DNA from 3 places in the Vibrio sp. YMD68 genome. Region 2 is predicted to be linked to each of the others. Evidence: predicted binding sites of a transcription regulator. Region 2 holds the regulator's gene; each other region holds the start of a gene.
What was found. Region 2 encodes PurR, which represses purine synthesis genes. Its sites were predicted from a motif close to TNANGNAAACGTTTNCNTNA; they were not measured.
Positions count from the first base shown of each region.

Region 1: the regulator PurR is predicted to act here: its motif matches at 3,097-3,116, upstream of QF117_RS06425 (NCS2 family permease).
Region 3: the regulator PurR is predicted to act here: its motif matches at 5,687-5,706, upstream of purT (formate-dependent phosphoribosylglycinamide formyltransferase).

Region 1 is NZ_CP124614.1:101,600-109,644, reverse strand. It holds gene rph (ribonuclease PH) at 1-295, opposite strand, end outside; gene QF117_RS06430 (YicC/YloC family endoribonuclease) at 517-1,383, shown strand; gene QF117_RS06425 (NCS2 family permease) at 1,467-2,837, opposite strand; purine riboswitch at 2,911-3,010, opposite strand; gene gmk (guanylate kinase) at 3,395-4,018, shown strand; gene rpoZ (DNA-directed RNA polymerase subunit omega) at 4,201-4,473, shown strand; gene spoT (bifunctional GTP diphosphokinase/guanosine-3',5'-bis pyrophosphate 3'-pyrophosphohydrolase) at 4,589-6,709, shown strand; gene trmH (tRNA (guanosine(18)-2'-O)-methyltransferase TrmH) at 6,800-7,486, shown strand; gene recG (ATP-dependent DNA helicase RecG) at 7,735-8,045, shown strand, end outside.
Region 2 is NZ_CP124614.1:1,258,771-1,266,815, reverse strand. It holds gene elyC (envelope biogenesis factor ElyC) at 1-649, shown strand, start outside; gene torR (two-component system response regulator TorR) at 834-1,550, opposite strand; gene torD (molecular chaperone TorD) at 1,793-2,440, shown strand; gene purR (HTH-type transcriptional repressor PurR) at 2,688-3,695, shown strand; cyclic di-GMP riboswitch class I at 3,838-3,940, shown strand; gene QF117_RS11955 (TfoX/Sxy family DNA transformation protein) at 4,054-4,644, shown strand; gene QF117_RS11950 (TVP38/TMEM64 family protein) at 4,790-5,482, shown strand; gene QF117_RS11945 (alpha/beta hydrolase) at 5,583-6,380, opposite strand; gene glgA (glycogen synthase GlgA) at 6,610-8,045, opposite strand, start outside.
Region 3 is NZ_CP124614.1:1,797,272-1,805,316, reverse strand. It holds gene QF117_RS14335 (tandem-95 repeat protein) at 1-994, shown strand, start outside; gene QF117_RS14330 (class I SAM-dependent methyltransferase) at 1,100-2,293, opposite strand; gene QF117_RS14325 (phosphoribosylglycinamide formyltransferase) at 2,532-3,305, opposite strand; gene QF117_RS14320 (thiopurine S-methyltransferase) at 3,615-4,271, shown strand; gene purT (formate-dependent phosphoribosylglycinamide formyltransferase) at 4,450-5,625, opposite strand; gene QF117_RS14310 (SLC13 family permease) at 5,927-7,345, shown strand; gene QF117_RS14305 (ATP-binding protein) at 7,355-8,045, shown strand, end outside.

The DNA.
Region 1 (8,045 bases), 1.2 Mb from region 2:
GTAGGCTACGAGCGATCAAACGTTGGATTTCCATCGTACGACCACCTTGCTTACCACTTGCCGCTTCACGACGTGTACGAGTGTGAGTCGCGCGTGGCAACATACCGTATTCCGCCGTTACCCAACCTTTACCTTGACCTTTTAGCCAACGAGGAACGTTTTCTTCGATCGTTGCGTTACACAAAACTTTCGTATTACCGAACTCAACCAATACAGAACCTTCTGCATATGCGGTGAAATTACGAGTAATTTTAATTGGGCGAACTTGGTCCGCTGCGCGATCGTTTGGACGCATAGGGCATATACCTTTATTTGGATGAGACGGAGTGAATTGGGGCAAGATTATATAGGAAATATGAAAGAAGGAAAAGAAAGGGTAGTAAGAGGAGGTGAAAGAGGGAGATAAGAGGAAGGCAAGAGGATCGAAGAAAAGTCGGTAGGGGGAACAAATTAAATAGAAAAACCTGCTACTATTACGCGGTTAATTTTCACCTAATATTGAGACAGGAAAATTCGATGATTTATAGTATGACAGCTTACGCACGTAAAGAAGTGAAAGGCGAATGGGGCACCGCTGTTTGGGAAATCCGCTCAGTAAACCAGCGTTACTTAGAAACTTACTTCCGCATGCCAGAACAGTTTCGCGGTCTAGAACCCGTACTTCGCGAGCGTTTTCGTAAGCGTTTAGCACGCGGAAAAGTAGAGTGTAATCTGCGTTTTGAAGCAAACCCTGCCGCTAAGGGCGATCTCTCCATCAACCAAGATTTAGCCAAACAAGTCATCAGCGCTGCAAATCAGGTGATGTCACTGACTGGCGAAGAAAGCCGCTTGAACCCGTTTCAAATCATGAACTGGCCCGGTGTGATGGAAACGCCAGAGCAAGACATGAACAGCATCAACAAAGACCTTTTGGTTGGATTTGACGAAGCCATTAAAGAGTTCATCGAAGCGCGTGCAAGCGAAGGCGCCAACATGAAGGCACTGATCGACCAACGCTTGGCTGCGATTACGGAAGAAGTGGTGAAAGTACGCGCTCGTATGCCTGAGATTCTAGAATGGCAACGTGAGCGTCTATTGAAAAAGTTTGAAGAAGCGAACATTGAGCTTGATGGCTCTCGCGTTGAACAGGAGCTTATTCTGTTAGCTCAGAAATCCGATGTGGCCGAAGAGCTGGATCGCTTAGATTCGCACGTAAAAGAAGCCAATGCGGTGATGAAGAAAGGCGGCGCTTGCGGCCGTAAACTTGACTTCATGATGCAAGAATTCAACCGTGAATCCAACACGCTAGCGTCTAAGTCTATCAGCACAGACATTACCGCGTCAGGCGTAGAGCTAAAAGTGCTCATCGAACAGATGCGTGAGCAGATCCAGAATATCGAATAGAATTAATTATTTTGAGATCAAAAAAACCAGAGCCATTTTTTGCTCTGGTTTTTTAATTCTTACTGGGCAGTTAATCGCTTAATTTATAATAGAACCAAGTAAGTCATGAACAATACACACAGCGCATAGATAACTGGGTGGACTTGCTTGCCTTTACCGGCAACCACCATAGTGAATGCGTAGCTGATAAAGCCCATTGCCATACCATTGGCTGGTGAGAAGCTTAATACCGTAAACATGATGGTAAAGAAGGCAGCGATACGTGCCTCTTTCTTTTCCCAGTTAATTTGGCCAAGGCGACCAATCATGTAGATACCAACCACCACCATCGCTGGTGCCACCATTGCGGCTGAGAAAATGGAGAACAGTGGGTATAGAAATAGCGATATTAAGAACAAGCCGGCAACCATCACCGCGGCCAAACCTGTTTTCGCGCCTTGTGAAGAAGCAATACCCGATTCAGAGAATGCGGTAATAGACGTCGTACCTAATACTGAACCAATCACGGTGCCGCCGGCATCAGCAACCAATGCTGAACGTGCATTCGGTACTTTGCCATCTTTATCGATAATACCCGCATCACGGCCAACACCCACAATCGTGCTTAGCCCATCAAAGAAATCGACAATCAAGAAAATAATAACGATGAAAAGCAGATCAAACATCTTCTCTGCGGTAAATCCTGAGAAGTTAAAGATCGCACCAAAACTGCCTTCCATGCTTGGTGGCATAGTGACAAACTGATCTGGAATCGGCGCGTGATTGGTGCCCAAGAAAATATCAGCAAGAATGGTTAAAGCGATCGCTGAAACAAACGAAATGAACGTCGCAAGTTTAATATCACGAACCATACAGCCTAGTGCAATGAAGATACTGATGAAGGCGATCAGCACTTGCGGGTTGGTAATATCACCCATACCGACAAGAACAAACGGATTCGACACAATGATGCCTGCGTTCTTTAAGCCAAGAAAAGCGATGAATAGACCAAGAGAAACGGTAATCGCCAGCTTAAGATCTTCAGGAATCGACTCAATCATCGCTTTACGCAAGCTGGTCATCGAAAGAATAAGATAAAGCACACCCGATAAGAAAATACCAAACAGCGCTTCATGCCATACCAAAGCGACAGAGCCACTGAACAATAGCCCTTTAAAAAAGCCGTTCATGCTCATCCCTGGTGCCAGCATCACAGGGTAATTACCAAACACGCCCATAATCAGCGTTGCAAGCGCAGCCGCCAATGCGGTCGCGGTAAAGATGGCACCGCGATCCATACCAGGGATATCACCTAGAATCGCTGGGTTAACCGCGAGGATGTAACTCATGGCCAAGAAAGTAATAAAGCCGGCATACAGCTCGGTGCCAATGGTGGATTTTCTTTCGGTAATCTTGAAGGTTGATTCAAGAAAAGAATCAGACGCACTATTCTTGATGCTAGTATCGATGCTCACAACGGAACCTTATTCAGTTAATTTAAAAATTCGGTGGGATTATCACGCTGAATATGGGGTTCCGTTTTACAACGACACAACCAAAAATGACTGTAGCAACCGAGTTAGGCTCAGTAGTAGAAACGTTTAGACCAAATCACTAAACATATACAGTGCGATAAAACTTTGGCGCGAATTTTAATCGCTCCGGTGAATAATTCAATGATTTTCGACATGAATGCAGCATAAAAATTACGCTAAAAAATCAAACATTTGACAAATAGGCAAACGATTGCCAGAAACACTCATTGTTCTTCCTTCTTTGCTCTTTACGAATCCGAATCTCTCACTGATACCCACTCATCAAGAGCGATGTAATTGTCCCGACCATTCTCTTGTCCAGAATAGGTAAAACATGCTACTCTTCGCCTCCATTTTTCTGGCCTAAAAAATCACCAATTCCCTCGATAAATCGACAAACGATTTACCCCTAGGTGACGATAATTTGGGTCAGTGCTATCTTTAATAGAAGACGAATCACTTTCGACTTCCATTCAACCAAACGTGGAACAGTACAAATGGGCAAAGGTACTCTATATATCGTATCTGCACCTAGCGGCGCAGGAAAGTCTAGCTTGATCTCGGCGATGCTAGAAACCAATCCAACCTATGCTATGAAAGTATCGGTTTCTCATACGACTCGTGGCATGCGTCCGGGTGAGCAAGATGGCGTTCACTACCATTTCGTACAGAAAGAACACTTTGAAGATCTGATCGGCAAAGGCCAGTTTTTAGAATACGCAGAAGTATTTGGTAATTACTACGGCACTTCTCAGGTTTGGATTGAAGAAAATTTAGAAAAAGGCATTGATGTCTTTCTTGATATTGACTGGCAAGGCGCTCGTCAAATACGCGAAAAAATGCCACTGGCTCGTAGCGTTTTCATTCTACCGCCTTCAAATGGCGAGCTTGAACGTCGCTTAAATGCTCGTGGTCAAGACAGCGATGCTGTGATTGCCAAACGCATGGCAGAAGCAAAAGCAGAGATCTCTCACTACAATGAATACGACTACGTGATCATTAATGATGACTTCGATGCCGCTCTGATGGACTTCAAAGCCATTATCCGCGCCGAAAGATTGAGACAAGATAAACAAGCCGCCAAGTATAAAGGCATGCTTGACGCACTTTTGGCTGAATAGTCAACCTGACTAGCCAAAATACGCGAAATGAATATAACGGCTCTGAGAATTAACACTCACTCTTAGCGCCTTTATTACACAAGATCCTTTAGGATCAAATCTATTTAATCGCTAGAAAGTATTGATATAAGCTTGTATACTTTCTCGTCATTAAAAATTTACGTTAACTAATTGGAGTCCTCATGGCACGCGTAACTGTTCAAGATGCTGTTGAAAAAGTAGGTAATCGTTTCGACCTAGTTCTTATTTCGGCACGCCGCGCTCGTCAAATGCAGACTGGCGGTAAAGATTCATTAGTGCCAGAAGAGAATGATAAGCCAACGGTTATCGCTCTACGCGAAATCGAAGAAGGGCTTATTACTAAAGATGTTCTAGACGCACGTGAGCGCCAAGAGCAACAAGAGCAAGAAGCAGCAGAACTCGCAGCAGTAAGTAGCATCGCTCACACTCGCTAGCTTGTCCGCAAAGAACTTGTCCGTAAAGAACTGGTTCGCGAAGAACTGGTTCGCAAGTAATTTCTTTGCAAAGTAAGTTGCTTATACAATTAAACAACCTGCCGGGCCTATAAATTTGTATCTATTTGATAGCCTCAAAGACGTTGCCCAAGAATACCTAACAGAGCCTCAAATTGAGGCTCTGCGTCAATCTTATGTGGTAGCAAGAGACGCCCATGAAGGGCAAACCCGCTCAAGCGGTGAACCATACATCATCCACCCTGTTGCTGTGTCTCGTATCTTGGCCGAAATGCGCCTGGATATTGAAACCCTACAAGCTGCTCTCCTTCACGATGTCATTGAAGATTGTGATGTCACAAAAGAAGACTTAGAAGCGCAGTTTGGCAATACAGTTGCAGAACTCGTTGATGGTGTGTCTAAGCTGGATAAGCTTAAATTTCGAGATCGCAAAGAAGCTCAAGCTGAAAACTTCCGTAAGATGGTCCTTGCGATGGTGCAAGACATCCGCGTTATTTTAATCAAGCTTGCTGACCGTACTCACAACATGCGTACATTAGGTGCATTGCGCCCCGATAAAAAACGTCGCATCGCTCGTGAGACTCTTGAAATATACTCTCCTTTGGCGCATCGCCTCGGTATCCACAACATCAAAACAGAGCTAGAAGAGCTGGGTTTTGAAGCGCTCTACCCTAATCGCTATCGAGTCCTTCGAGAAGTGGTCAAGGCGGCGCGTGGCAACCGAAAAGAGATGATTCAGCGCATTCACAGTGAGATTGAAGGCCGCCTAGAAGACGTCGGGATTAACGCTCGAGTGCTCGGACGAGAAAAGAACCTTTATTCAATCTACAACAAGATGAAAACCAAAGATCAGCGATTCCATACCATTATGGATATTTACGCGTTCCGAGTGGTCATTGACAGTGTTGACACTTGTTATCGCGTGCTTGGTCAGGTTCATAGCTTGTATAAGCCTCGCCCAGGGCGCATGAAAGATTATATTGCGGTGCCTAAAGCGAATGGCTATCAATCGTTGCACACCTCTATGATCGGTCCTCACGGGGTTCCGGTGGAAGTCCAAATTCGTACCGACGATATGGATCAAATGGCCGACAAAGGTGTCGCAGCCCACTGGTCCTATAAAACCGATGGCGACCGCACAGGCACCACCGCGCAAGTGAAAGCTCAACGCTGGATGCAAAGCCTACTCGAACTTCAGCAAAGTGCTGGTAACTCTTTTGAGTTCATTGAAAACGTGAAATCGGATCTGTTTCCAGATGAAATTTACGTCTTCACACCAAAAGGGCGAATCGTTGAACTGCCCGCAGGGGCAACCGCTGTCGACTTTGCTTACGCGGTGCATACCGATGTAGGCAATATGTGTGTCGGTGCTCGTGTCGATAGAAACCCATACCCACTGAGCAAATCGCTTAAGAACGGGCAAACCATCGAAATCATCAGTGCACCTGGCGCGCGCCCAAATGCAGCCTGGCTGAACTATGTGGTGACCTCTCGAGCCCGCACTAAGATTCGTCAAGTACTGAAAACCATGCGCCGAGAAGAATCGGTCACATTGGGTCGTCGTCTGCTGAATCATGCGCTCGGTGATCAGTCGATTTCCGATGTCAGTGAAGACAATATTCAACAAGTGCTGAGTGACCTCAAAATCCCTACACTGGAAGATTTACTGGCCGCTATTGGTCTTGGTGAACTCATGAGTATCGTCATCGCTCGACGCTTGCTAGGCGATAGCGATGAATTGACCGAGGTGGTGACCAAAGATGGAAAACCTAAGAAGAAACTGCCAATTCGTGGTGCTGAAGGAATCCTGCTGACGTTTGCTAATTGCTGTCACCCTATTCCAGATGATCACATCATTGCGCACGTCTCTCCGGGTCGTGGCTTAGTAGTTCACCGTGAAACGTGTCCGAATGTCCGTGGTTATCAGAAAGAACCGGATAAGTACATGGGCGTTGAATGGACAGAAGATTACGAGCAAGAGTTCATTACCGAGTTAACGATTGATATGCAAAATAGCCAAGGTGCTTTAGCACAATTGACCAACGTTATCTCAAAAACAGGCTCGAATATTCACGGTATTTCAACGGAAGAGCGGGATGGGCGTTTATACACCATCACCATGCTACTAACGACAAAAGATCGGGTTCATCTTGCTGGTATCATGAAAAAAATTCGAGTGATGCCTCAAGCGCTGCGAGTGCGACGCAAGAGAAACTAGCCGATTAGGTACCCAACAACTATGCGCTCTCAATGGGCGCATTTTTATATTATTCAGACCGTAAACTCTGATCATAAGAATCTAAAAACGATGAATTTAGAACGTTACCAGCGCATTCAAGAAGTGCTTAAAGCACGCCAAACCGACCTAACTTTGTGCTTGGAAGAAGTCCATAAGCCCAATAACGTTTCGGCTATTATCCGTACTGCTGATGCGACGGGTATTCACAAAATCCATGCGATTTGGCCAAGTGCTCAGATGCGCACACTCAGCCACACCTCAGCGGGTGCACGAAACTGGGTAGAAGTCGACACACACAATGACATTGTTGATGCAGTCGCCGAATTCAAAGCACAGGGTATGCAGATTCTGGTCACGAACCTATCCGATACCGCGGTTGATTTTCGCGAGATTGATTACACTAAACCAACAGCCATCATTCTTGGTAATGAAAAAGTGGGCGCTTCCAGAAAAGCTCTGGAGCTGGCCGATCAAGACATCATCATTCCAATGATGGGCATGGTGCAGTCACTCAATGTGTCTGTGGCGAGCGCGATCGTCTTATACGAAGCGCAGCGCCAGCGCCAACAGGCCGGCATGTACGATAAAGAAGAAAGCTCTATTCCCGAAGAATCGATTCACCGTACGTTATTTGAACGTGGCCACCCGGTACTTGCGAAAGTCGCGAAACGTAAAAAATTGCCTTACCCACCTCTGGATCACGAAGGACAAATCGTGGCCGATGAAGCCTGGTGGAAAGAGATGCAAAAAGCATAAAAGCTGAGTCGAAAAGAAGCAGATAAGAAGCAGATAAGAAGCAGATAAGAAGCCTAAAATAGGACAGAAATAAGTTCAATATAGGGTAGAAACCGAAGATGGGCCTCTTTTCCACCCTATTACCTAGCTTCTTTATTACCTATTTCCTGCCTTCTCTTTCCATCTTGCTTCCATTTTTGACTGTACAAAAACACAGCCCAATGGTTAACTAGGTTTATCCACCGACGGCTGCCTTATGAGCGAATTTTATGTCCCAACTTCTTTCCGCTATCCCTCTCACTTCACTGTCTGGTGTTGGCGCTAAAGTCTCAGAAAAGCTGGGGAAAGTTGGCTTAAATACGGTTCAAGATTTGCTGTTTCACCTTCCCTATCGCTACGAAGACCGTACACGTGTTTACCCGATTGCAAAGCTTCATGCTGGGTTATGGGCTGCGGTACAGGGCAAGGTAATGTCTGTCGATACCATTTTTGGTAAACGGAAAATGCTCGCCGTTAAAATCAGTGATGGTAATGGCACCATCACTCTGCGTTTTTTTAACTTTACCGCGGGTATTAAAAA
Region 2 (8,045 bases):
TGCTTTCCAACCTATCTCTACGCGCCTGCTAATGCCAATGGAACGTACTTACTCCGCCTTTTTACCCATCGATGAACCTATCGATTACGTGATGGTTCTTGGCAGTGGGCATGTGGTCGACGATCAAATACCCCCCACCTCAGAACTCAGTCGTACTGCGTTGATGAGACTGAGCGAAGGGATTCGGATCTCTCGTATGTACCCTGGTTCTAAACTGATTCTTTCAGGTTACGCTGGAGGTTCTGAATTTAGTAACGCGCGAATGATGGCGAAAGTTGCACTCGCGTTAGGGGTATCCAAGTCTGATATTATCTTGCTGGAAACAGCCAAAGATACGTGGGAAGAAGCGCGACAAGCCGCGGCGTTTGTCGGCCAGAAAAAACTGATACTCGTCACATCCGCAAGTCATATGCAGCGTTCACTAAACGAGTTTCACTCCGCTGGGATTAAACCCGTTCCTGCGCCGACTAACTACTTGGCCCACCAAAATATTAATCAGCCGTGGGAAAAATACACACCAAGAGCGCGTTACCTAGAGCAAACCGAACGATATTGGCACGAAACCTTAGGGACGGCCTGGCAGACATTACGTGATAAAGCCGCCAATTACGAAGAAAACGTTTTGGAAGTGGAAGATAATACGCTTTAGGCGTCATCCATAACACGGTTAACTCTACAAATCTCCGAGATAGAACGCTCCCATATTAAAAAGCCCGAAGTCATCAACTTCGGGCTTTTTTGTCTATCCTATGGATAAATCCAATGATTATGGGAATGCCATGGTTGTAGGAATACAGTGCTTGTGGGAAGACAATATTGTGGGAATACTAGATTTAATCTCCGGCAAACATATACCCCTCGCCATGGACAGTGACAAAAATTTGCGGGTTCTTTGCATCGTATTCCATTTTCGCTCTCATGCGTCTGATCAACACATCAATAGTACGATCGTTTGGTGCATCGACGCGGTGACTGATCATGTTGAGTATACGTTCTCGGCTTAATACTTGGTTAGGGTACGATGATAACGCAACAAGCAATTCGTATTCTGCTTTGGTCAGTTTAACCGGAACACCATCACGGCTAAGTGCTCTGCGCTGAATATCAAACGTCCAATCACTAAAGTGAACCAATTTCTCGTTGGCGTCTTTTTTTACCGCAGAGAGAGAAGAGGCATTCTTTGCTGTTGAGATCCGCCACAATAAATTTTTCACTCGAACCAGCAGTTCACGTAATTCAAAGGGTTTGGTGACGTAATCATCCGCACCCATTTCTAAGCCAACAATCTTATCAATGCTGTCCGTTCGCCCGGTTACTAGAATAATACCAATGTCCGACTGACTTCGTAGTTCTCGTGTCAACATCAGACCATCAGAGCCTGGAAGGTTAATGTCGAGCATGACCAAATCGACAGAGGACATTTGCAATATTTCATGCATCTGTTCACCGCTTTGAGCTTCACTCACCGTATAACCTTCATTCTGAAAGTAGCCGACCAGCTTACTGCGTGTTACAGCATCGTCTTCGACGACCAGTATATGATAAGTCATTTAACTCACTTATTTTTATTCATTGGAATGATTTTGCTAGAGCCATTCTATTCATAATTCATCACAATTCTAGCTCATCCGGTTAAGTTTGGACAAATCTTGCAAGTTTATTGATTCAAAACAAGCTCGCTGAATCTGTTCATAATACGACATAATTTCACAATATTTATCACACTCTTAAGTAACCCTATTCATTTTTATTCGCTAAACTAGAAAGATAATTTCTGTTAAGGCTAATGACAATGCAAGAAACAAAAGCATTCAACGAAAAACGGGCTGAAATCTACTGGTGGCTATCTAGCCTATTCGCCAAGGAGCTCACCGAAGCGGATATCGAACAGTACCAGTCTGCTCAGATTAGAGCTTTCCTCACTGGTTTGGGAGAGAACCCATCATTAAAACCTGCGATTGATAAACTCGTTGACGCACTGAATCGACTGCAAGACAGAGAAGATGCGCAACTTGAGTTATCTGCTGATTTTTGTGACCTATTTTTAAAGTCAGATAAAGATTCAGCTCTGCCATACGCGTCAATTTATATTGGCGAGGCTGGGATACTCAATGATACTCCTGCAAAGGAAATGGCTGAGCTGATGGCGAAGCATAATGTGACCGTTCATGAAACCCTCAATGAACCGGCTGATCATATCGCTATTGAACTTGATTTTTTAGGTCACCTGATTATCCGTTCCAATGAAGTTGAAATCGAAAAGCATCTTGACCAAGCACTGATTGAGCAAAAACAGTTTATCTCAACCTACTTGTTATCTTGGGTCCCGCAATTTGCTCATAAATGTCAGCAATTGGATGATTTCGGTTTCTATGCTGCGGTATCTGAATTGATGGGTGCTTTTCTGGAACTCGATTGCCAATACTTAGCTGGCGAGTAAAAACTCAATATAAACACCATGATATTGTCTAATTGTAGTTTTAGATCACGCGAATATGACCGCTTTTCATTGCTTGTACTTCACATGAAGTCTAAAATTAAAATAATAACGACAAAAGAATGACTAACTAACCGCTATTATTGGCGGTTTTTGTGTTTTTACTGATGTAAGATGTTTTTGCTCATGTAAGCACTGAAACGCTTTGTTAGTGAATGGAATTGCAACAGCAATTAACAGGAAAAGAATTATGGCCACAATTAAAGATGTTGCTCGCTTAGCTGGCGTATCAACGACCACGGTTTCTCACGTTATCAATAAAACGCGATTCGTGGCAGAAACGACACAAGAAAAAGTGAATAAAGCCGTTGAAGAACTCAACTACGCCCCAAGTGCCGTTGCCCGCAGCTTAAAATGCAATACAACACGTACGATTGGTATGCTGGTCACTCAATCTACAAACCTTTTCTTTTCTGAAGTCATTGACGGTGTTGAAAGCTATTGTTATCGCCAAGGCTACACGCTGATTCTTTGTAACACCGGCGGTATCTATGAAAAACAGCGTGACTATATTCGAATGCTGGCCGAAAAACGAGTGGATGGCATTCTTGTCATGTGTTCGGACCTTACTGAAGAACTCCGAGAAATGCTTGACCGTCACTCAACCATTCCAAAGGTTGTGATGGATTGGGGCCCGGAAAGCTCCCAGGCCGATAAAATAATCGATAATTCAGAAGAAGGGGGTTATCTCGCCACAAAATACCTGATTGATAAAGGCCATAAAGATATTGCTTGTCTCAGCGGGCATTTTGAAAAAGCAGCATGCCAAGAGCGCATTTTAGGCTTTAAGCGTGCATTGACAGAAGCCAACCTGAAAATCGATGAAGATTGGATCTTAGAAGGTAACTTTGAGTGTGATACTGCTGTCTTAGCGGCAGACCAAATTGCAGCGATGGACAACAAACCAACGGCCATTTTCTGTTTCAACGACACGATGGCTCTCGGTTTAATCAGTCGCTTAGGGCAAAAAGGGATTAACGTTCCTAACGATATCTCTGTCATCGGTTATGACAATATTGAGCTTGCTGAATACTTTTCGCCTCCACTAACGACCGTACACCAACCCAAACGTCGTGTAGGTAAAAATGCATTTGAAATTTTGCTTGAGAGAATCAAAGATAAAGATCATGAAAAGCGCATATTTGAGATGCACCCTGAAATCGTAGAACGAAACACCGTAAAGGATCTCAATAAGTAGGCTGTGTTGACTGGCTTTTCTTTACTTGCTAATTATATGTTATAGTTTAGACTCATTATTGAGATGAATTTGTTGGATGAACATCACAGTAACCAAGCGGTTTAGTGATATTCATTCAGATTGATCAAAGCTTTATTTTTAGTCACGCACAGGGCAAACCACTTGAAAGGGTGGGACGCAAAGCCTCCGGCCTTAACCAAACATTCTGTTTATCACAGGAGTTGGTAGGTAGCGGGGTTACCGATGGCAAGCAATGCAAACATAAAATTTACCCGTAAATGACACAGTTTCTGCATATTTTGCTAACCTCTCGGACCTGATTTGGTGGCGTATTTAACATACACCGAGAACATACAGCATGGATAAACCAATACTAAAAGACTCAATGAGGCTGTTTGAACAGCTTGGACGAGTAAAGTCTCGTTCAATGTTTGGCGGTTTCGGTATTTTTGTTGAAGACACAATGTTTGCACTTGTTGTAAATGACAAACTTCACATAAGAGCCGATAGCATTGCCGTTAAAAAGTTCAAGCAGCAAGGCTATATGCCATATGTCTATAAAAAGCGCGGACACCCTGTCGTAACCAAATATTATGCGTTACCTGATGATTGGATGTCAGATTCCGCAGCCACTCTCGCTGAAGCAAAAAGCTCATTAGAGATCGCAAAGAAAGAAAAAGAAAGCCAAGCATCTGCAAAACCGGATCGCCTTAAGGATTTACCAAATCTTAGGTTAGCAACGGAAAGAATGCTGAAAAAAGCGGGGATTGATTCTGTGGCAACTCTTGAGGAGCAAGGCTCTGTAGCCGCTTATAAGGCCATTCAGCAATCTCACCCATCAGATGTGGGCTTGGAGCTCCTTTGGGCGCTAGAAGGTGCTATTAAGGGGACTCACTGGTCTGTTATTCCCCAAGAGAGACGGGAAGAACTCGCGAATCGATTAAGATAACTCAAAAAACCAACATTCATATGTTGGTTTTTTTATGTCTCATTATCGGCATCAAAATTTGAATCTGTTTATTCTATTGATACTTGAAATTTTTTTACCCTAATACGGTTCTCTATACGCACATCACCTTACAGGTTCTATAACTATGAATAAAAAAATACTCTTTGCCATTTTTCTGATCGGCACCATTCTATTTCTTACGATAAATTACGGGCACCTTTTGACTTTAGAGAATGCAAAGTCACAGCAAGAATCATTGAGTAATATTATTGAATCCAACTTTGCAATCGCAGCTCTAAGCTACTTTGCAATTTATATCGTTGTGGTCGCATTTTCTATCCCAGGTGCTGCGGTTGTAACTCTATTAGGTGCCGCGCTGTTTGGGTTTTGGACCAGCCTGGTTTTGGTTTCTTTTGCCAGCTCAATAGGCGCAACGCTTGCCTTTCTTAGTAGTCGATTTTTGTTGAAGGAATGGGTTCAAAAAAAATTCGGCTCCAAACTCTCTACAATTAATGAAGGGGTAGAAAAAGACGGCGCGTTTTATCTTTTTTCACTGCGCCTTATCCCTGTTGTTCCATTCTTTCTGATCAACCTTTTGATGGGATTGACGCCAATATCAGCTTTAAGATTCTACCTCGTGAGTCAACTCGGTATGCTACCGGGTACGGCCGTCTATCTTAATGCGGGAACCCAACTCGCCAATATAGAAAGCCTTTCAGGCATTGTCTCTTTGCCTGTGATTCTATCGTTTGTTTTGTTGGGGTTATTTCCAATCATCACCAAGAAAGCCATGACGATAATAAGAAAGAGTGACTCTGCGAAGCAAAATGAAGGGTAACGTATTCTTGAGGAAAAAAAGGCGTGGTGCTACAGAATAAGGCTCGTGTAGCACCTAATTGATCTTGCGTGGGTGGGATTCTTGCGTGAGTGGGATCAACCTATCGAGTGCAGTTTTTAATAAACTCTATCGAGTAACGATTAAATTCTTCCGGGCGCTCAACATTACACACATGACCGCAATTAGGTATTTCTAGCAGTTTGCTATCTTGATGAGCCGCAACCATTTCTTTGACTGGTTGAATAAACATATAGTCTTGCTCACCCATTAAATAAAGTGTTGGGATTGGCAACTCTCTATTTTTGAAGTACCTCATCAATGGGTTGACTTCCGCCGTCAAAATAAACCAACGTTTAAACTCTTTCTGGCATAATTTTTTTGCCTCTCGTACAAACATATGACGAGACTCTTTCTGGTTGCGCTGAGGCATAACAACGTACGCAAACAAACGATATAACCACATGTACGGGATGATGTGTTTACTCAAATCACCTAGCTTTATTAATATCTGAGAACGAATATTGAGCCGTGTTACAGCGCCCCCTAAAACCATACTATGCACACGCTCTGACGCAATCTCTGCAATATTCTGAACGATGATCGTTCCTAGCGACATGCCAACGAAGTGGGCAGAGCGAATCTTAACGTGATCCAGTACTTTCAAAATATCCAAGGTCACTTCTCTAAACGTATAACGATTCGCAATAAGATCTTTGATGAATAGATTTGATTTCCCATGCCCACGAAGATCAAGCAGCAAGATATTGAAATGCTCTTTGTATGCTTTAATCTGTTTGAACCATATCGACGAGCTTCCACCTGCCCCGTGCACAAAAACCACCCACTCGTTACTTGAAGGGTGTTCGTATGTCTTATGAAAAAGTAGAGTTTGTGACATTATTCAATAAAACCTAAGTACGCAATCTAATGAACCTAACATAGAAGCCTACCATATTTTATAGTAAATGCTATTTATCGGATAACAAACACCACTCAAATGATTGTCTAGTTGTTGCCTGATGTGACCATTCACCTAAAGATACATTAACGTTACAGAATCGAAACCGCACAACCGTTATCGCTTAAGCAAAAAAAAGCGCCCGTAGGCGCTTGAATGTATAAGAGTGTTACTGAGTGCTTCGATACATAACCAAATAGTGCTTAGCCGCATCATCCCAACAAAAATTCTTTTTCATTGCATCCAGCTGCAATCGACGAATCTCTGGGGTATTTTGCGCATAAAGTAACAGTGAACGCATAAGCGTCAGCAAAAGAGCATTTGCCGTTGGATCAGTAAAGATAAAGCCTGTTGCTTGTTCAGGGTTCTCATCGTAATCCGTGACACTGTCTTTTAAACCGCCCACCCCGCGTACTATCGGAAGTGTGCCATAGGACATACTATAGATCTGATTCAAGCCACAGGGCTCAAACTCAGACGGCATCAAAAAGAAATCCGAACCAGCTTCGACCCAATGAGCCAACTTATTGCTGTACGCTTCGACAAATGCGAATTTGTCTCCATGTTGAGCCGCAATGTCCTTCAATTGACACGCCAATACTGGATCACCCGTACCGACAATGACGATTTGTACATCGTGCTTAAGAAACTCATGCAAAATAGGTAATAAGTAGTGAACACCCTTTTGATGAGTCAGACGACAAACCATCCCATAAAGAGCGACATCTTTAACCGGCAAACCCACTTCTTCTTGTAAGGCTTGGCAATTAGCTTTCTTACCACGAACCATACTCTGCTTTGTCGCTTTGTATTTTTTAGTCAGGTAGTCATCCGTTTCTGGGTTCCACGATGAATAGTCACATCCATTGAGAATACCGACTAAATCGTCTTTACGACGATTGAACTCATAAGACATGCCATGGCTTCCAAGCTCGGTCTTAAGCTCTTCCGCGTACGTCGGGCTAACGGCATTGATCTTGTCAGCACACATCACTCCAGCTTTCAGCATAGTGATATGTGTATCGCTTACCGCAGCTTCAGGCACATGTCTAGAGTGAAACTCAGGGACCGACTGCAATTCATCGTAGCTGAACACACCTTTAAAAACGGCGTTATGAATGGAGATAACACTTCTCATGCCTTGATAAAAGGCGTCTGCTTGATGACGAACTTTCAGGAAGTATGGGACAAGGCCCGTGTGCCAATCATTCGCATGAACAATATCAGGTTGGAATCCAAGCTTAGGGAGCATGTCTAAACTTGCCGCGCTGAAAAAAGCGAACCGTTCTGCATTGTCTGTATAAGCTTGGTTATTTTCCGCATACATTTCCTTGCGAGAAAAATATTTCTCACAACGAATCGCATAGACAGGAACACCGGATACTTCGGTACTCACGACTTGATATTCAGTATGTGGCCAACTATTTAACTGAGTATCAATCAACACCTCAGCATCTTCAATATTAGGGATTTGGCTGTAAGCTGGAATAGCTAGTTTCACCACTTGCTTCAATCTTTGCAAGGATTCAGGCAGTGCCTTGGCAACATCCGCCAAGCCACCACTTTTGATCAATCCTTCAACCTCAGAAGCAACAAATAAAATCG
Region 3 (8,045 bases), 540 kb from region 2:
CGAAGAAAAAGGTACCGTTAGCGTTGAGGCATCTAATGCTCTACCTGGTGATGAAATCATCGGAGGTCCTGGTCTGGATAACGTATCAGTACTGAAAGGCGGTTGGGAGATAGGATCTGATGGCCAGTATGTAATGCTTGATAGAACGATATCTTGGGCTACATCTGCGGCTAAATTGTTTGAAACTGAAAGCCATGACATTCTTGCTTATGACCCAATAAATGGAGCAGTTATAGATGTTGGTATTGCGAGCGATACCGTCACAATGGGCAGTGGCAGTGATACAATTTATTTGGGTGAGGGTCATTCACCAGGTGTAGATGTAAATGTGGATCCAAATACACACGATCAAGCGCTGAAAGATTATGCTTCTAGATCTATGGATCAATTGTTTGATACTGCGGGAGATGAAAATTCAGGATTGAAGGGTATTAACGGTGCCTCAAATCCGGGCTTGGATATTGCACAAGCAGGTGGCGGAAATGACCAAGTCTATGGTGAAGAAGGCCAGGATATTATCTTTGGTGGCTCAGGCCATGACATCTTAGATGGTGGCGAAGGAAATGATGCTATACGCGGCGGTTCAGATAACGATACGATCATCGGTGGTGCTGGTGATGATATTCTTCTCGGTGACAATGGCAGTGACATATTGATAGGAGATGAAGGCTTTGACGTCTTTAAATGGAATGAATTAGATGCCTTGGATACTCATGAGGATCACATTGTTGATTTCAACCGTTTTGAAGATCGTATCGATCTGAGTGAATTAGTTGATACAGATGCCGGTGAGTCAATTGATGACTTGTTAAGAACTATCGATGTTACTGTAGTTGATAGTGATATTACACTTACTATGGCGAGCGGTAATGAGGGTCATAGTCAAATCATAGTGTTAGATGATGCTGCATCTCAGTTTTCAAGTAATGAACTTAGTGATGTAAATGTAACTAGCTTGTTAAATGACTTGATGTCACTCAAGACAATCGATTAAAAACAACTAAGGGCTGAAAGGCCCTTTAACTGTTTTTTCTAAATAATGAAAAAGCCCGAATTTCTTAATAGAAATTCGGGCTCTTTTTATTCAGATATTGATTGTTTAAAGCACCTTACAAGCAAAACCTTTCAAGTAAAAACCTTCAGGGTAGGCCGTATCAATTAAGTGATCGGCTGCTTGTTCAAAACGCTCGACAAACTTTACGCTTCGGCCTGCATCAAGCGCAGCGTCAGCAATGACTTTTTGGAACAAGTCAGCACTCATTAAGCCAGAGCAAGAATAAGTCAGCAAGGTTCCACCAGGTTTGAGGATCTGCATCGCAAGCATGTTGATATCTTTGTAACCGTTCGCGCCAGATGTCAGATTGTTTTTACTAGAAACAAACTTTGGTGGGTCCATAACAACGACATCAAATTGCGTTCCTTGATCGCGATACTCACGCAGTAGCTTAAATACATCAGCATTTAAAAAGACAGCGCGCTTTTTAGAAATATCGAATTCATTAATTTCTGCATTGTACTTGGCGGTATCAAGAGCCGGCTGAGACACGTCAGCGTTGATTACCCGCTTCGCACCCCCTTTAAGAGCGTATAGGCCAAATCCGCCAGTGTATGAAAAGCAATTCAGCACGTCTTTGTCTTTAACATACTTCATCGATTGCTGGCGACTATCTCGCTGATCGAGATAAAACCCCGTTTTATGACCATTGATGATATCAACACTGATTTTAACGCCATTCTCTTCAATAATGACTGAATCAGGCGGTGTATCGCCATGCAACACACCGACAGTTTCTGGCAGGCCTTCTTTTTTACGAACCGCCACATCAGAGCGTTCATAGATATTGCAATCAGGAAAGCACTCAACCAAGGCGTCAACCAATGTACTCTTGTTATATTCAGCGCCAGCACTGAGGAGCTGACACACTAAGTAATTTTGAAATCTATCGATGGTGATACCAGGCAGTGAATCAGACTCTGCAGCGATCAATCGGTAGCCAGTGAGTCCATCGCGTTCGATGATATCGTCACGCAATAGCTGTGCTTGGCGAATTTTTTCAACAAAGAAGGCTTTATCGATATCTCGTTTCTCAAAACTCCATACACGCGCGCGGATCTGAGAGGTAGGAGAATACGCTGCTTTTGCCAGCCATTGACCGTTATTGGCGTACACATCAACGGTTTCTCCCGATTGTGGTTCACCTTCTACACGGTGAATGCCTCGTGAAAAAACCCAAGGATGTTTGCGACGTAAAGATTTGTCTCGGCCTTTAACCAGATAAATAGCGGGAGTCATGTACTTACTCAATAGATAATTTTGGTGCGCTATTGTCTTGTATGTACCCATGAAATGCAATGAGAGACTGCACGGCTAGTCCTTCTAGAAATATCGGTCTAAACAGTTGCCTGTCTCTTCTGTTTTGAAATAAAAAGGCCAAATGCGAATTGCACCTGGCCTGTTAGTTTATTCTATTTGCGTCGTTGCTCTTTTGAATGCCGCTTTCTCTATGAGTTAAAGATAGTACACAGAGTGGTTATGCTGCCTTAATGTGCGTAGTGATATACGGTTGCCACGCGTCTTGATAGAGCTGTAGAGATTGATTTCTCATCTTGTTAATTTGCGTCAATTCAAACTGTTCCAAATCTCTTTGCTCGGCTGCCGCTTTACGTTCGATCTGCTGTATCACTTCGTAAAGGTCATGCTCAGGTCCATTCTTCACATCCGCAATCGCTTGAAGATGAACTTGTACTTCCGCGATAATATTGGTCTTGGGTAGCTTAACCAGCAAATTCAAATCTCGGTAGCCAGAGGGTGCTGGACTCTTAAATCGGTTTTTGACTTTTACAATCTCCGTTTCTCTATCCAACGCTTCATAGACTTCCATCAAGCTTTCTACATCGTTAGCGATGATTGTCGCTCTTGCGACATCAGTAATGCGCTCCACTTTTCCACCAAGCTCATGTTTTATTTTATCTTGAGCACGGTGTGAAGATTTAATACCAGCAAAATATGCATGAGTTTGAGTGAGTAATGCTGTGCTGTTGCAGATATCTTCAAGTTCAAATTGCGCCTGATGAGATTTACTGTATAGCGTGTCAAAGTCTGAATATGGCTGAATCGGGGTGACATTGGTTGATTGAATAGCATACAAGCCGCTTAAGTTGTGTTTAAACAACTTAGCGCATACTTCGTTATGGCTGGTCGAAAGCTTGTCTTCATCCGCTGGTGAAGTCGGAAGCGCTGCGAATGCAGGTGCACGGGTCAGCATCAAAAGCATCATTGCTGTCGTACGAAGAAAAAGACTCATTCATTCTCCTTAATAAGTAACCTAGTAAAAAGTGGATATAAAAGACACTAAGTTCAAACAAATTAAGCAACTAAACAAGATATTGGGGTGCTAATAACCCAATCAAACCCTATTATCGCGTTTAGTGCGAGAAGCTAGAAATAGATCACGTTTTATCGCAAATGGCTTAGAAAAACGTAATTTACCCTGAACTGTGTAGTCATTATATCGGGCGTATATTAATGGGATATGAACACACTGGTTATAAATAATTTAACACGTTAAAATCCAATACATTGACCAAAATATCTTCAAACACAAGGAACAACAATGAACGATCCAGACTTTTGGCACAGTAAGTGGGCCGCAAATCAAATTGGATTTCATTTGGAAGATGTGAATCCATTATTAATTCAGTATTGGCCAAAAACACAACCCCAAAGAAGCGATTCAGTGTTGGTGCCATTGTGCGGAAAATCAGAAGATTTGGTGTGGTTGGCGACCCGCCATGATGATGTCCAAGGGGTTGAGCTAAGTAACATTGCCGTACGTTCCTTCTTTGCTGAACATTTTTACACACCAACCGTGACGACGATAAGTAGCCAACATCAGCTGTATCAGTTTGACGAGCTTTCAATCTACAACGGAGATGTCTTTACTGCGCCGATAGAGCCGGTTGATATTGTCTATGATAGAGCAGCTCTCATCGCGCTACCTGAATCCATGCGCAGTGACTATGTGAGTTTGATTAAAGGGAAGTTGGCTGAGAAAGGCCGCATTTTACTGGTCACGCTCGACTACCCGCAGACTGAAATGGCGGGGCCTCCGTTTAGCGTTCCTCAAAGCGAAATACAAGCTTTGTTTTCAGAGTTTAAGGTCACTCTTTTACATCGTGATGATGCTGATGAACATCATCCCAAGCGAGCTAAAAAAGGATTGACCAGATTCGCAGAAGAAGTTTGGCTGATTGAAAAGTCTAGCGTTTAGTATTGTTTAAGCGATGACTGTGATGGGTATAAGCCATTCACGAATGGGAAACAAAAAATCCTAACCCCTTAAAGGTTAGGATTTTTTATCGTACTTTTTGTGACTTAATTTAGCGTGTCACTGGATCCTGTTTATAACAATAGGCTTGCTCAAGCGAAACGCGATGATAACCATTAAATTAGTAGCTAATGTTGACCTTTTGAGCGCTCGTTATGGCATCTTCTATCGCTTTGTCTACGCTGTGACGACGGGTCAGTGCTACACCTAATCGACGGCGGCCATCAATATCGGGCTTACCGAATAAACGTACCTGGGTTTGAGGCATTGCTAATGCGTCACTGAGTCCATCATAACGGATATTAGTTGATGTCCCTTGCCCTAAAACGACCGCGGAAGCAGAGGCTCCGTATTGAGTAATGCTGTTGATTGGCATACCCGTAAACGCTCGAACGTGCAGTGCAAATTCAGAAAGTTCTTGCGAGATGAGCGTAACCAAACCTGTGTCATGTGGGCGAGGGGAGACTTCGTTAAAGATGACTTTATCGCCTTTAATAAACAATTCAACACCAAAAATACCATAGCCACCCAGCGCATTAACGATTTTCTCCGCACTGTATTCTGCGGCTTCCCTCGCTGAGTCCGTCATGGCTTGTGGCTGCCACGATTCGCGATAATCACCATCTTCCTGGCGGTGGCCAATCGGTTGGCAGAAATGAACGCCATCGACAGCGCGAACCGTCAAAAGTGTAATTTCATAGTCAAAATCAATAAAGCCTTCCACGATGACTCGACCCGCACCAGTTCGGCCACCTTCTTGAGCGTAATCCCATGCTGTTTGAATATCCTCGGAGGATTTGATGACACTTTGGCCTTTACCTGATGAACTCATTACGGGTTTGCACACACAAGGCAGGCCAGCAAATTCAACCGCCGCTTTAAATTCTTCGAATGTATCCGCAAACTTATAGGGCGAGGTCGTGAGGTTTAATTCTTCAGCAGCCAGGCGACGAATACCTTCACGGTTCATGGTGAGTTTTGTGGCGTTCGCAGTTGGGACGACATTGAGACCTTGAGCTTCAAGTTCAACTAATTTGTCGGTTGCGATAGCTTCAATTTCAGGGACCACATAGTCCGGCTTTTCTTGTTCGATAATGGTTTGAAGCGCGTCGCCATCGAGCATATCAAGAACATGGCTACGGTGAGCCACTTGCATTGCTGGTGCGTTTTCATAACGATCACAGGCGATCACTTCAAAGCCTAAACGTTGGCATTCTATGGCGACTTCCTTGCCTAATTCACCAGATCCAAGAAGCAATACTCGAGTCGCATCTTTACTTGTCGCGGTACCAAACATAAAAACCTCGTTATCAATACAGGTAGTAAATTCTGACGGGGATCATACTGATTATCGGCACAAAAGCAAACGTTTGCGTATCGAGTTTTATCATAGAATGAAAAAGAGAAAAACGGATACAGAAAAACAACGTACAAGACACGCTTCATTGACAAAAATAACGTTTCATTGATCTCAAGCGTAGTAAATCAGTGACAACCCCTTAATAATAGACGACTTAAAGGTAAGGAGTATTTACTCCATTAGTGATCCTAGGATCATTATCGTGTCGTTACTTAATCTCAGGAAGAGTTGCCGTACCATGCGTCAGTATATGAAATACATCATTCCCCTTATTATCCCTCTGTTCATTCTATGTTTACCCTTGTCAGCGTTTCCATTTGAGGGCTTGACGATTATCCAACAGCGGGTCATCGCGATATTCTTACTCGCCGCCCTGTGCTGGGTATTTGAGCCAATACCGATTTATGCGACGTCTGTGGTGATCATCGTTTTAGAGCTGTTAATGCTGTCCAATAAGGGAATCTTCTTCTTTCGTTTGGAAGAAGGTCAGCCGCATTTTGGTGAGCTTCTCCAATATCATGAGATCATGGCCACGTTCGCGAGCCCAATCATTATGCTCTTTTTAGGCGGATTCTTCCTTGCAATGGCAGCGACTAAGTACCGGTTAGATGTCAACTTAGCGCGCGTATTGCTCAAACCATTTGGGCAAAACCCTAAGTACGTGATGCTCGGATTGATGCTCATTACCGGCATTTTTTCGATGTTTATGTCGAATACGGCGACAACCGCAATGATGCTGTCGATTTTGACGCCAGTTATCGCGGTTTTTGGCCCTAAAGATCCAGGCAGAGTGGCATTTGCATTGTGCATACCCGTTGCGGCAAATATTGGTGGGATAGGCACACCCATAGGAACCCCACCCAATGCGATCGCGCTGAAATATCTAGTGGGTGACAATCTTATAACCTTTGGTGAATGGATGGCGTTTGGTGTGCCGTTCGTTGTTGTTATGATGGCGTTGGCGTGGTTCTTAATCGGGTCAATTTATAAAGCCGATCAGAAAACCATCAACCTGAGCATCAAAGGCAAGTTTTTGAAAACGCCAAAAGCGATTATTGTTTACATCACCTTTGCATCAACGATCATATTGTGGCTGATGGGGTCATCTCACGGCATGAATTCCTACACTGTGGCTCTTATCCCGGTCGCTATTTTCTCACTGACCGGCATTATCAACAAAGAAGATTTGAAAAAGATCTCGTGGGATGTTCTGTGGCTTGTTTCTGGTGGTATCGCGTTAGGTCTGGCGTTAGATAAAACGGGCCTCGCAAGATTGATGGTGCACAGTATCCCGTTCGACGAATACTCACCATACGTTGTATTATTTGGCGCGGCGACCCTATGTTTAGTCATGGCTAACTTTATGTCTCATACAGCAACGGCCAACTTGCTTATGCCTATCATGGCTGCTCTGGGCGCTTCAATGGCATCTTTAACCCCTTTGGGTGGCGAGTTAACCTTGATTCTCGTTGTCACTTTTGCCGCTTCGCTGGGCATGTCTTTACCCATCAGTACGCCGCCTAATGCATTGGCACACGCGACAGGGCAAGTTCAGACCCATCAAATGGCGAAAGTAGGCGTGATTCTGGGTGTAGTTGGCGTGTTATTGAGTTTTGTTATGGTGTGGATCTTACACTCTGTGGGCCATATAGGGTAACTACGGACGATGCCTAATAGTAAATTCAATCAACTCATTGGTCGTTATTTTAGTGATAACGATAGAAAACTGTCCCCAATTGCTGGCACCGTCGTTCTAGAGCAGGGCGGGCATAACGACAGGTTGTATTACGTAGTTAGTGGTGAATTAGAGGGTTATTTCACCAAAGGTGGCGATCTACAAACTAAGGTCTTTTCAGCGTCGGAAGGGGCCTTTATTGGTGTACACAGTTTCTTTTCTGAAACGTGGATCGCCTCGTCTACCGTTGTGGCTAAATCTGATACTCAGCTCGCATGGATAGACAGAACCACACCAGCCTTTGAACCAGAAAACTATGGCCCATTAACGGCTCAATTTACCCCTGTTATTGTCAATGAACTGTCACGTCGCCAGCGCAGAGCCACAGAAGAAGCGTTAGCCAAAGAACAAGCGTTACAAAAGTTACACACCGCAGAACAAATGACAACGCTAGGGCAGCTAGCTGCTGGAATAGCGCACGAGCTTAACAACGCGATTGGTGTTGTGAGCAGTACATCTGATCGATTAGAGTCTGTGTTATTAACGTTACTCGAAGAGATTCATCCGGAAGCGAGCCAGTTTTTTGATGTGGGTTTAATGCAAGGTCAAAAGAGTCCCTCCAGTGAAGTTCGTAAAAGGGGAAAGCTATTTGAACAAAAGTACAATTTACCCAAGGACATCG